3 regions of the Pseudoalteromonas sp. CR1 genome follow, and region 1 is predicted to be linked to each of the others. Evidence: predicted binding sites of a transcription regulator. Region 1 holds the regulator's gene; each other region holds the start of a gene.
The links. The regulator sigma-54, encoded in region 1, starts transcription at its own class of promoters, with help from an activator protein. The targets are predictions, from matches to a motif close to GTTGGCACGNNNNTNGNNT.

Region 1 (3,859 bases):
TCCGCCAGTACAACCAATAGCAATCGTTAAGTAGCTACGGTTATTGCGTTCTAAATGAGGCAACCAGGTTTGCACAAAAGTTTGTATTTGCCATGTGAACTTTTGAACTATGCTGTGGCTAGCTAAATAATCTTTTACTGGCTGGTCTAAACCATTGAGTGGTTTTAGTTCAGGCTCCCAATGTGGGTTAGGTAAAAAACGTGCATCAAATACGTAGTCTGCTTCTTTAGGTATACCATGTTTAAAACCAAATGATTCAAATGTGACAATCAGCTGCTTGTCTTTTTTACCTAATATTTTTTCACGAATCGATTCAGCGAGTTGATGAACACTCAAGTCGCTGGTATCTATCATGTAATCGGCACGAGTAGTTAGCACGTCAAGTAGTTCTTTTTCTTTTTTTATGGCTAAATCAAGCGGAAGCGAATCGATTGATAGAGGGTGCAAACGTCTTGTTTCTGAAAAACGTTTTATTAATGTTTGATCTTCACTGTCTAAATAAAATAGTGTTGGTTTTGTAAAACCCGGTAAATATTCAATAATGTGATTAAATTCATCTTGTTCTTTTGGCAAGTTTCGCACATCGATGCTAACGGCGATTTTATCGTAGTTATCAGAAACGCTTCTTACCAAAGAAGGTAATAAATTTACAGGGATGTTATCTACGCAATAATAACCTAGATCTTCAACAACGCGTAAAGCAACCGACTTACCAGAACCAGAACGGCCACTTATGATAATCAACTCCATTAATCACCCTTTAAATTTATTACGATTGGTCAACAATAATTTGATACAGCTCGGCGTCCGATTTAGCACAGCGTAGCTGTTTGCAAAATTCTTTGTTTTTTAGTTTATCAGCTATCGTCGCTAGCGTCTTTAAGTGTTGCTGGTTATCACCATCAGGTACGATGAGTGCAACAAAAATATCAACTGGTCGATTGTCTATAGCATCAAAGTTAATCGGTGTTTCACTTACTAATACTAATGCTAAAGGTTCTTGTGCGCCGCTCATTCGACCATGTGGAATAGCTATGCCTCTTCCTATTCCTGTGCTACCTAGCTTTTCGCGAGTTAATAAAGCGCCCAAAATATCTTGTTGAGACAAATACGGTAATTTATCGTGAGCAAGCTCGCTAATAAACTCTAAAATTCTTTTTTTACTATTAAAAAGGACCGCAGCTTTGCTGCAGTCCTGGCATATAAGTGAACTTAGTTTCATCATATTAGTGTCGAGCAAGCTTCTCTTTGTGTTTAATTACTTGACGGTCAAGCTTATCAATCAATGAATCAATCGCTGCATACATATCTTGATGTTCAGTGGATGCGAATAATTCAGCGCCACTTACATGAATAGTTGCTTCTGCTTTTTGATTTAATTTTTCTATATCAAGAATGACATGAACATTATTAATATGATCAGAGTGCCTTTCTAGCTTCGCAAATTTGGTATTTATATAGTCTCTTAATGAATCAGTTAGTTCTACATGACGACCAGTTAAATTTAGTTGCATAAGCATTACCCTCTTTGTTTAGCGTCTTAGATCAGACTCTTTCGCTGATTTGACGGTGGAATAGCAAGAGATTCGCGGTATTTTGCGATTGTACGTCTTGCTACTTTAATTCCTTGCTCAGCCAATATATCCGCAATTTTGCTATCACTCAATGGTTTTGCTGAGTTTTCTGCTGCGATTAGTTTTTTGATAAGTGCTCGTATCGCTGTGGATGAACATTCTCCACCATTTTCGGTGCTTACATGGCTTGAGAAAAAGTATTTAAGCTCAAATATTCCACGCGGTGTGTGCATGTACTTTTGAGTCGTTACGCGCGAAATTGTCGATTCGTGCATTTCTACCATTTCGGCTACATCATTTAAAACCATAGGTTTCATGGCTTCTGGACCGTGTTCAAAAAAACCTTGTTGTTGCTTTACGATACAGTTAGTTACTTTTAAAAGCGTGTCGTTTCTGCTTTCTAAACTTTTAATAAACCATTTAGCTTCTTGTAAATGTGAGCGAATAAACTGGCTATCACCGCTCGACTTAACTGTACGCGACATTGCAGCATATTGGCTGTTTACACGAATTTTTGGCATGCTGTCTGGGTTTAGTTCAACCACCCAGCGGCCTTTAATTTTCTTAACTGACACATCTGGTATTACATATTCAGACTCTTCTCGCACTATTGTGTCTGCAGGCTTTGGGTTAAGCGTATGAATAAGTGTCATTACTTCTTTAAGCTCATCTTCTTTGAGCTTCGTTTTTTTCATTAATGTACGATAGTCGCGAGCAGCTAACAAATCTATGTGCTCGGTTAAAATCATTTTTGTTTCGTCAATAAAAGGGGTGCCTTTATCAAATTGATTTAACTGAATACATAAACATTCTTGTAAGCTTCGTGCTGCAATACCAACAGGGTCAAATAATTGAATACGCTTTAAAACTGCTTCTATTTCATCAAGTTCAACCTCAACGTCATCGTCGTTATCTTGATTAAAGCTCTCTAAAATTTCTTCACAGCTGAGGGTTAATATGCCTGAGTCGTCCACGGCTTCAACTATTGCAATAGCAATCGCTTCATCCGTAGGGCTAAATGGCGTTAGTTGTAATTGCCACATTAAGTATTCGTGAAGCGTTTCAGTCGATGCACCTTGATAAATAGACTCATCTTCAGGCATGGGGCCTGAAGACGATGCTGGGGCGGCACTCATGTACTCATCCCAGCTAACGTCCATTGCCATGTCGTCACTGACGGTATCTTTTGCAAGGGCTTCACCACTGTCTTGTTCATACTCACTGGGGGCTTCATCGGCAGATGCACTTACTGTCACTTCATCATTATCTGCTTTTTGCTCATTTTTGCCTGCTAGGTCATCGGCATAGTCTTGCTCCTCAACCTCAAGTAATGGGTTGCTGTCGAGCGCTTCTTGTATTTCTTGCTGAAGATCCAATGTGCTTAATTGCAGCAAGCGAATAGCTTGTTGCAACTGAGGTGTCATTGTAAGTTGCTGGCCCATGCGCAGCTGTAGTGATTGCCTCATGTATCTCTAACAATCCTTTTAAGTTGTTATAATTAATACTAGCAGATGCATACAAATAAGGCGTAAATGTTACAGCCTAAATTGCTCGCCTAAATATACATCGCGTACAGTTTTATCGTTTAATACGTGTTCAGGGGCACCAGAAGCAATCAGTTCCCCATGAGAAACAATGTAGGCTTTTTCGCAAACATCAAGGGTTTCTCTTACATTATGGTCTGTTATTAATACACCAATACCACGGTTTTTAAGGTGTTCAATAATTTTTTTAATATCCAACACTGAAATAGGGTCAACGCCGGCAAACGGTTCGTCTAATAAAATAAACTTTGGATCTGCAGCTAAAGCACGTGCAATCTCTACTCGGCGACGCTCTCCGCCCGATAGTGCCATACCTTTACTGTCGCGAATGTGTTGAATGCTAAATTCATCCAATAGATTATTAAGTGTATCTTCTCTGGCTTGCTTAGTGAGCTCCTTTCGAGTTTCTAAAATAGCCATTAAGTTTTGATATACGGTTAACTTTCTGAATATAGACGACTCTTGCGGCAAGTAGCCAATGCCTAATCTAGCACGACTGTGCATAGGTAAAAGAGTAATATCGTTCTCGTCGATAGATATTTTACCTTTATCGCTAGGGACTAAGCCTACAATCATATAAAACGTGGTGGTTTTACCCGCACCGTTTGGACCAAGTAAACCCACTATGCTACCGGCTTTAACTTCTAAGCCTACATTTTTAACGACTTCTCGGCCTTTGTAGCTTTTGGCTAATAGCTCTGCTTTTAATGTACTCATGGCTGACCTTTATCGCTTTTTTTT
Region 2 (3,859 bases), on a different contig from region 1:
TCATCATCCGAAAAATCACTACCGCTGTACGATACTTCAGTTTCTATGTTTTCATACGTTACTAAACCATAAAAATCAGTGCTTTCACTCATTGCAGTACGGTAACCTACGCCTGCGCTCAACCAGTTAAGATCTACATCTAAACCATCTTCTGAGTCGCCTACAGTCTTATATTGACCAGACACAAAAAAATTATCGCCTAGTAATTTACTACCATCAAGCGTCCAACCATTTGCATCATCGCCATCAAGATCTGCATTTAAGTAACCGCCAGACACATAATTAAAGTGAGGTGTTTCTGCAAATGCAGCTGGGGTGGCAAAAACGGAGCTTAATAATAAGAGTGCGACTTTATTCATTTTCATGGTACTTCCTTTTAGATATATTTAAACAACACATTGTTGTACCCAATAAAATACACACCTATATTATTGATTGCAATAAGAAAGTTAATAGATTAATTAAGAATCAAGATATAAGTTAAGCAAAATAAATAATATAGAAATTAGCGTTTTGAGTGTGCAATAAATTGGTATTTACTAGGATATACTTAGAATATTTGAAAAGTGGTGGCCCCTCCCAGACTCGAACTGGGGACCTAACGATTATGAGTCGTGTGCTCTAACCAACTGAGCTAAGGGGCCAACTTTATATAACTGCAAGGCAGTTAATTTTTGAAGCGTTTAGCCACAGAGCGACTAAAGCGGGTTGCAGTATAAAAACTTTTTTAGGGCTTGTCACTACCAAAAACCTTTATTTTAACAATCAGTAAGCTAACTGCTTAAATTGTAATCTTTTAAAGGGGCAGAGTGGTTAAATTTGGGAAAATTTTGAGTGGGTACGGTAAAAACCATTAAAAATAATATTTATTAATTGAATGCGCTGAGCGATATTTACTTACAACTAGCATAAACATAACTCAGCAACGCATTATTTTTTAGCAATAATATAAATTGCATGTATTAACCCAGGGAAGTAACCCAATAGCGTTAATAAAATATTAATCCAAAAATGCATGCCTAAGCCCACTTGTAAAAAAACACCCAGTGGTGGCAGCAAAACAGACAGTATTATACGAATGATATCCATTATTTAGCTCCTTCAAACAATTAAAAACAAAAAGCCCAGCAATGCTGGGCTTTGAGTATAACGTTATTCAGCTACGATAGATAAGTTATCTACCACATCACGAACGTCTTCAGCATTTTTAGCAATTTCGATTGCCAACTGCTTCTCCGCTGATGATTCAACCGAACCGTTTAATGTAACAACACCATTATCGGTATCTACATCAATATCGGTTCCACCTACTTCTGAATCAAATAGGAAACGTGTTGTAATAACGGTGGTGATTTTAGCGTCCGTTAGGTCGTTATCATCATCCATCATTTTAGAATCTGTATGTTTAGCGCTCATGTTTTTAACAACGGTTAGGCTGTTTTCAACGTCCATGACGCCATCTAGACTAAGTACAAGTTCTTCTGCTAGCTCTTTTTCTACTTCGCTATCAACTTTACCTGTAAGTACTACCTTGCCATTTGTTACATCAGTGTTTATGTCAAAGTTGTTTAGGTCTGTGTTCATAAGAAGCACAGTTTCTGCCTTGCCATCAATCCAAGCATCTTTACTTTCGTTTTCCCAGCTGTTTGCATGTGCACCCATTGCTGTTGTACCAAGAACTAACGCGGCGATAATAGATTTGTTAAATGTTTTCATAATCTTTCTCCTTTTGATTAAAGACACTTTAACTAATGCGAACATCAAGCCAACTTTATTTAACATTAAAAATCAATCACTTAATGATAAATTTGTATTATTACAGCTTTGGCGTATTCCCCCTATTTACAGGGAAGTGAGTAAAACTTTCTCAAAGTGTGAAAATTACTAGATTATTGCTATTTTGGTTAATGTATCGTTAATATAACAACTAATAATTCAGCATTATAAAACTAAATCATTGATTATAAATAAAATTAATTATGGTATACGGTTTGCTAACTAGTTAGCTAATAGCAAATACAATAAGGAATTACTCATGTCAGTTAAAGTTGAAGACCGCCCAATAGAGCAAGTACGCGAACAAGTGATTGATCAGTTAATTTATAACTATAGCCATGGCGTTATATCGGTTGAGGCATTTGAAAGACGATTAGACCAAGCAATGGACGCCAAAGACAATTTAGTGCTGCTAACGTTAGTAGAAGACCTAACACTTAATACCGACAAGCAATACAAAGCTGAAAAACAATCGCAGTTTACGCCAAATTACAGTGCACAACAGCATAGTGATGACGATATTACACTTCGCAGTATTTTGGGCTCAAACGAGAGAAGCGGACAATGGGTAGTGCCTAAAAATATTTACCTAAATAATTATATGGGCTCTGTGGTACTCGATTTCACCGACGCTATATTTACACATCAAAACGTAACAATTCATGTTAATTGTATTTTTGGTAGCGACGAAATTTATGTACCCGAGCATGTTAATGTAGTGTCTAAAATGTTTTGTATTTTAAGCACCTTAGAAAACAAATCAGTCACATTAAATAAGCGCCAAGGCCCTACCATTCATATTGAAGGCAAAGCGATATTAGGGTCGGTTGAAGTAAAGGTAAAGCGTACCATAAAAGAAAAGTTTATTAGCTTTGCAAACGATTTGAAGGCACAGCTAGGGGTAAGTAACAAATAAGTACAACCGTATTTGCTTTAATATGGCTGCTTTTTAGCAGCCATATTATAATTGCAGGCTTATAAATCATTATTTCGCTCAGCAGGAACATCGGACAAATACTCTACAAACTCAACCTCAAAACCCGAAGGGTCTCTGAAGTAGATGTTTTTTCTAAATGGATTTTTAGTACCGTGCTTATATGCTGCAAAACCCGCTTTATTTAAACGTGATACCGTATTATCTAAATTAGCCGTTACGTAAGCAAAGTGAGCAAAACCAACTTGATGTCCTGAAAGCGCTCTGTTTTCACCCTCACCATGATCGCTCATTGCTATATATTGCGTGTCGTCACCAAAGTGGATCCAACGCCTTGGTTTTCCATACCAATCACCCCGTCCTTCGCTTCGTATTACCCAATGCGGGAAAATAGCTTGGTAAAAACGAATCATGGTATCGATGTTTTTAACAACTAAGTTTACGTGTTCTAAATACATACTGTGTCCTTGTGAGTTAATTTAAACGCATCATAAAACCTCAAGCTAACTTTAGGTAAAGTGCTTTTTTATAGTTTTTATATGTAATAGAGCAGATACACGATGATTTAAATTAAATGTGCAACACTTTCAATGCTGTACAAAAAACACTCACAAGTATTTAGGGTTTATTGTTTACTTTATGTCAAAAGTCGCTAAAATACGCCGGCTGAAATATACAAACGTTCTTTTACAACCCAAAGGTAACTCCATGCATCCAATGTTAAACATTGCGGTTCGCGCTGCGCGTAACGCAGGCAAAATTTTACTTCGCGCTAGCGAAGACTTATCAAAAGTTGAAGTGCAACAAAAAGGCGCTAACGACTTAGTAACTAATATTGATAAAGAAGCCGAAGCCGTAATCCGTGACACTATTTTACAGTCTTACCCTACTCACTCTGTTGTGGGCGAAGAACTAGGTGAACACAAAGGCAAGGATGATGATTACCAATGGATTGTAGATCCTATCGATGGAACAACAAACTTCATCAAAGGTATCCCACATTACGCAATCTCTATTGCACTTAAAGTTAAAGGTCGTTTAGACCAAGCCGTTATTTATGATCCAATCCGTGGTGAGCTTTTCACTGCATCTAAAGGTCAAGGCGCACAACTTAACAGCAAACGTTTACGCGTAAGCAAAACAACCGTT
Region 3 (3,859 bases), on a different contig from region 1:
TCGCGGGCAAGCTTAATCGCGGGGCCTAAAATAGTACTTAACGGCAGGACTGCGTGTTCATCTACCTCAAGGGCTTTTTGCCAGCCGCGGAGCGTAGCTGCTTGAGTAAGCGCACTTAAACCGCCGCGTTCAGGCATTTGGTTGGCATTTTTATAGGCATCTACGTTTTTAGGTGCGCGCCCGCAGGCATCAATTGCGGTAGGGGTGCTTTGATTTGGGTAATCAATAAGCCAAAAGCTGTCGCCGCCAATCGAGTTCATATGTGGGTAAACCACGCTAATAGCTGCGGCTGCCGCTACCATGGCCTCAACGGCTGTGCCGCCTTGTTTTAATATTAATGTGCCCGCCTCTGTTGCAGCAAAGTGCGGGGCTGTAAATGCAATGTTGTGTGCGTTCATGTGAGAGTTTCCTGTTTAAAATATGCAGCTAATTGCGTTGCGCAGGCAAGTAGGCTTTTATCGTTGTTATGGCTCATCATGAGTGAAAACCCATAAGGGTGGCCATTATCTAAATTAGCCAATGGTAAGTGAACTTGCGCCGAGCGGCTCAAGCCCGCAATAGCAGATAAAGTTATAATTTGCATGCGCAGTGCGCTTGTGTCGGCGCCCAGTTTAGGTGCGGTTGTTGGCGTGGTTGGCAAAAATAAGCAGCTGTTTGAGCTTAAGTTTTTAGCGATTAATGTTTGCCACTGGGTTTGTATAGTAAGTGCCTCTTGTTCTTCTTGGGCAGTGAGTGCCAGTGCCATTTTAAAACGGGCAGCAATTGCCGGAGCAAACTGGGGAGGGTGCCCTGGCAATTGAAGCCAATCTTTATGCGCTTTAGCTATAGCACGACCTTGCAGTATTCTAAAGCTATCGGCAAGTTCGCTTAAAATGCTGCTTTTTGGCAGCGCAAATTCTTTGTGGTGTCTAAAATAAGGTTTGGTTTTTTCTAGTAGTTGCTTAATGGGGGCTTGCAAGTCTGGGCTTACTAACTCAAATAACGGCTCGCAAATCACCAAGGTATTTACGCTACTCACCGTTTGATTTGGAAGCAATACGTTGCCTACTTGTTCTAATAGTTCTGCGCTTTGGGTAAGCCAACCAATAGTATCATAAGGCGGTGCTAGCGGGATTAGGCCATCTTTTTCAATCACGTTATGGCTTGGCCTAATGCCAAATAAGCCGCAGTAACTTGCGGGTATTCTAATAGAGCCGCCGGTATCGGTGCCCAACCCAATGTCAGCTAAATTGCCGGCTACCGCTGCAGCTGAGCCCATACTTGACCCCCCACACGCGTGCCCTTTTAATTTAGGGTTTTGTGCTGCGCCATAATGAATATTATTACCTTCTAAGCTGTAAGCAAGTTCGTCGGTGTGGGTAAAGCCTGTAAAAATACAACCCGCATCCATTAATTTGTTTACGCTACTTGCGGTTTGTTTAGCTGGTGGATGTGTTTTAAACCAGCGTGGATTACCTGCACTGTTTTTATGCTCTTTAATAGCAAATACATCTTTTACAGCAAGGCGCTTATTGTTAAGTGCGCCCGTTTGGCTTGATTGCCAATTACTTGGTCCATGGTCACAAAATATGCCTGTGTTTTTAGTTTTTGATTGCGTGTTCATTTTGTAACCCATCGAAATAAAACTGACCAAATGGTTATTTACTAATTTTAAATTGATTAAAAAAGACTGTTGTCGTTATTTTTTTTAAGTTCATTGCGTAATATATTATTTTTATTTACACAGCATTAGTGCACTTTTAATTGGTGACTTTGGTTTTAGCAAACTTAGTATAAGCAAAACAGATGCCAAAACTTTATTCTTGTCCGATTGGTCAGGTTTTTGGGCGTTGCAGAGGGGTATTTATAATTTTAACGTTTAAGAATGGGTGTTTTTAAGCGTAAAACAAACCAGTTTGGTGCAATGCTGCACCAAGTTGGTTTGTTTTTTACATGAACTTATTAAATAAGGGGGGTTTTACTAATTATTAGGCCATTAACGTCGGCGTACAACCAATCGTTTGGCGCTATTGCGGTGCCTAGCATATTAATAACTTGGTCTTGATCGCCAAAACCGCGCTTAAGTGTGCTGCGAGGGGTTGAACCAAGGGCCATGACCGGTAAATCCATTGTTGCAAGTATTTCTATATCGCGGCAACAACCATTTATTACAACACCTTCCCAGCCATTTTGTAGCGCGCGTTCGGCCATAATGTCGCCAATAAAAGCAAAGCGTTTGCTAGCAAATCCATCAATTACTAACACTTTACCTTTGCCATCTTTATGTAAAATATCGGCGGCAAACGAATTGTCTTCTGGGCAGGTAACGGTCACTGCTTGGCCACTAAAGGTGGTTTTGTTACCAAAGTGATGCAAGCCACTATCTGCTACTTGAACCGAGTTGCGGTGATCGTCGAATAGGTCGGGGGTTGTAAAGTTTTCCATGTGTTAGCTCTCATTTTGAACGGGTATTTTTAAGCCAATACCTTTTAAAATTATGTGGGCAATTGATTGTGTTATTTGTGCCACGTCGGTTTCGTCATATTCAAGTTTATTCATTACCAAAAGTACTTCTGCCTGAAAGTCAGCGTAGTATTGTGTTGTTGACCAAATAGTAAATAAAAGGTGATGGGGGTCTACTTGGTCTATTTTTTTTGCGTCCATCCAGGACTGAAACACATCAATTTTTTGTTTAACCCAAGGGCGGGTATTTGTTCTAAAGTAGTTTTGTAAATACGGTGCGCCCCGTAAAATTTCATTGGCAAATAAACGAGATTGTAGAGGTTGGTTTACAGCAAGTATCACTTTACTTTTTATGTAGTTATAAAGCACTGCAGCAGGATCGTCTTCAGCGGTGACGTTATCAAGGCCTAAGTTCCAGTTTGCTATTATGCGGTCTATCACGGCTTCGTAAAGGCCGTCCTTGCTTTTGAAATAATACAGTATGTTAGCTTTAGGCACGTTCGCTTCTTTTGCAACCATACTCATGCTTGCACCGTCATACCCATTAAGAGAAAACAATTGCTCGGCAGCATTTAAAATAAGCAGTTGGTTTTTTTCCCGAGTGACTTCTTTTTTATTTGGTTTTGTTTGTGTGGTCATTATTTATTATGCGAGTTTAACGTGTTGATTGATTGTAGCTTTACTGACCGAAAGGTCAATTACTAAAGTGGCTTCAACACTTAAATACACACATTAGCTAATGCTTCGGCTAATGACGTTTACTAATTTATTTTGAACTTTACTAAGTCCACTGGATTACAATTCTCGCGCCCTGATCAAATAACGGCCAGTTTATAATCGTGTTAATTCACAAAGATCAACAGCCCCTTGTTATTTCTTTTCATTATTTACCTGCGCTAACAAGTCGAGTACTTTTTGTTGGCCAAATGTTTGTGCAAATTGCTCGGCTGTTTGACCGGCTTTGTTTTGATGCGCGTTATCGCAATCAAGGCTAACGAGTGTTTTAGCTATGCTAAATTCGCCTCTAAATATTGCGGCCATTAGCGCTGTGTTACCGCGGTTGTCTTCAAGGCAGGCATTAGCGCCTAATTGCAGTAACGTATTTACGGTGTTTTTATTACCATGGTAGGTGGCAATCATAAGTGCGGTGTAACCTTTATTGTTGTAGCTATCAATTGGTATACCGGCATCAACAAATTGTTCTATTACTTGTGTGTCGTTTGTGCGTGCTGCGGCAAAATAGTAAGCAAATAAGCTGTTGTATTGGGTTTGTGCGGTTGTTGGCTCATTCACAGTATTTTGTTGTTCACTACCAAAGCTTGAAAAGCTTATCACTAAAGTAAATATTATAAGTAATTTACGCATACGGTTTACCTTTTAAAAAAAGAGGAAGGGAGAGTCGGTCCTTCCTCTAGGT

Region 2: a site for sigma-54 is predicted at 1,752-1,770, ahead of KZZ04_RS11195 (BON domain-containing protein). Genes of this name have one in related genera too.
Region 3: a site for sigma-54 is predicted at 1,775-1,793, ahead of KZZ04_RS06135 (amidase family protein). Genes of this name have one in related genera too.

Annotation. Positions count from the first base shown of each region.
Region 1 is NZ_JAHXRM010000001.1:15,553-19,411, forward strand. Features, by position in the region: gene rapZ (RNase adapter RapZ) at 1-750, opposite strand, end outside; gene ptsN (PTS IIA-like nitrogen regulatory protein PtsN) at 770-1,222, opposite strand; gene hpf (ribosome hibernation promoting factor) at 1,227-1,514, opposite strand; gene KZZ04_RS00110 (RNA polymerase factor sigma-54) at 1,541-3,040, opposite strand; gene lptB (LPS export ABC transporter ATP-binding protein) at 3,110-3,835, opposite strand; gene lptA (lipopolysaccharide transport periplasmic protein LptA) at 3,832-3,859, opposite strand, start outside.
Region 2 is NZ_JAHXRM010000011.1:57,525-61,383, forward strand. Features, by position in the region: gene KZZ04_RS11180 (porin family protein) at 1-365, opposite strand, end outside; tRNA gene KZZ04_RS11185 (tRNA-Ile) at 568-644, opposite strand; gene KZZ04_RS11190 (YqaE/Pmp3 family membrane protein) at 931-1,089, opposite strand; gene KZZ04_RS11195 (BON domain-containing protein) at 1,153-1,716, opposite strand; gene KZZ04_RS11200 (LiaF domain-containing protein) at 2,036-2,692, shown strand; gene KZZ04_RS11205 (VOC family protein) at 2,752-3,168, opposite strand; gene suhB (inositol-1-monophosphatase) at 3,419-3,859, shown strand, end outside.
Region 3 is NZ_JAHXRM010000004.1:209,757-213,615, reverse strand. Features, by position in the region: gene KZZ04_RS06140 (gamma-glutamyltransferase family protein) at 1-398, opposite strand, end outside; gene KZZ04_RS06135 (amidase family protein) at 395-1,603, opposite strand; gene KZZ04_RS06130 (putative 4-hydroxy-4-methyl-2-oxoglutarate aldolase) at 1,942-2,424, opposite strand; gene KZZ04_RS06125 (TetR/AcrR family transcriptional regulator) at 2,428-3,081, opposite strand; gene KZZ04_RS06120 (ankyrin repeat domain-containing protein) at 3,313-3,807, opposite strand.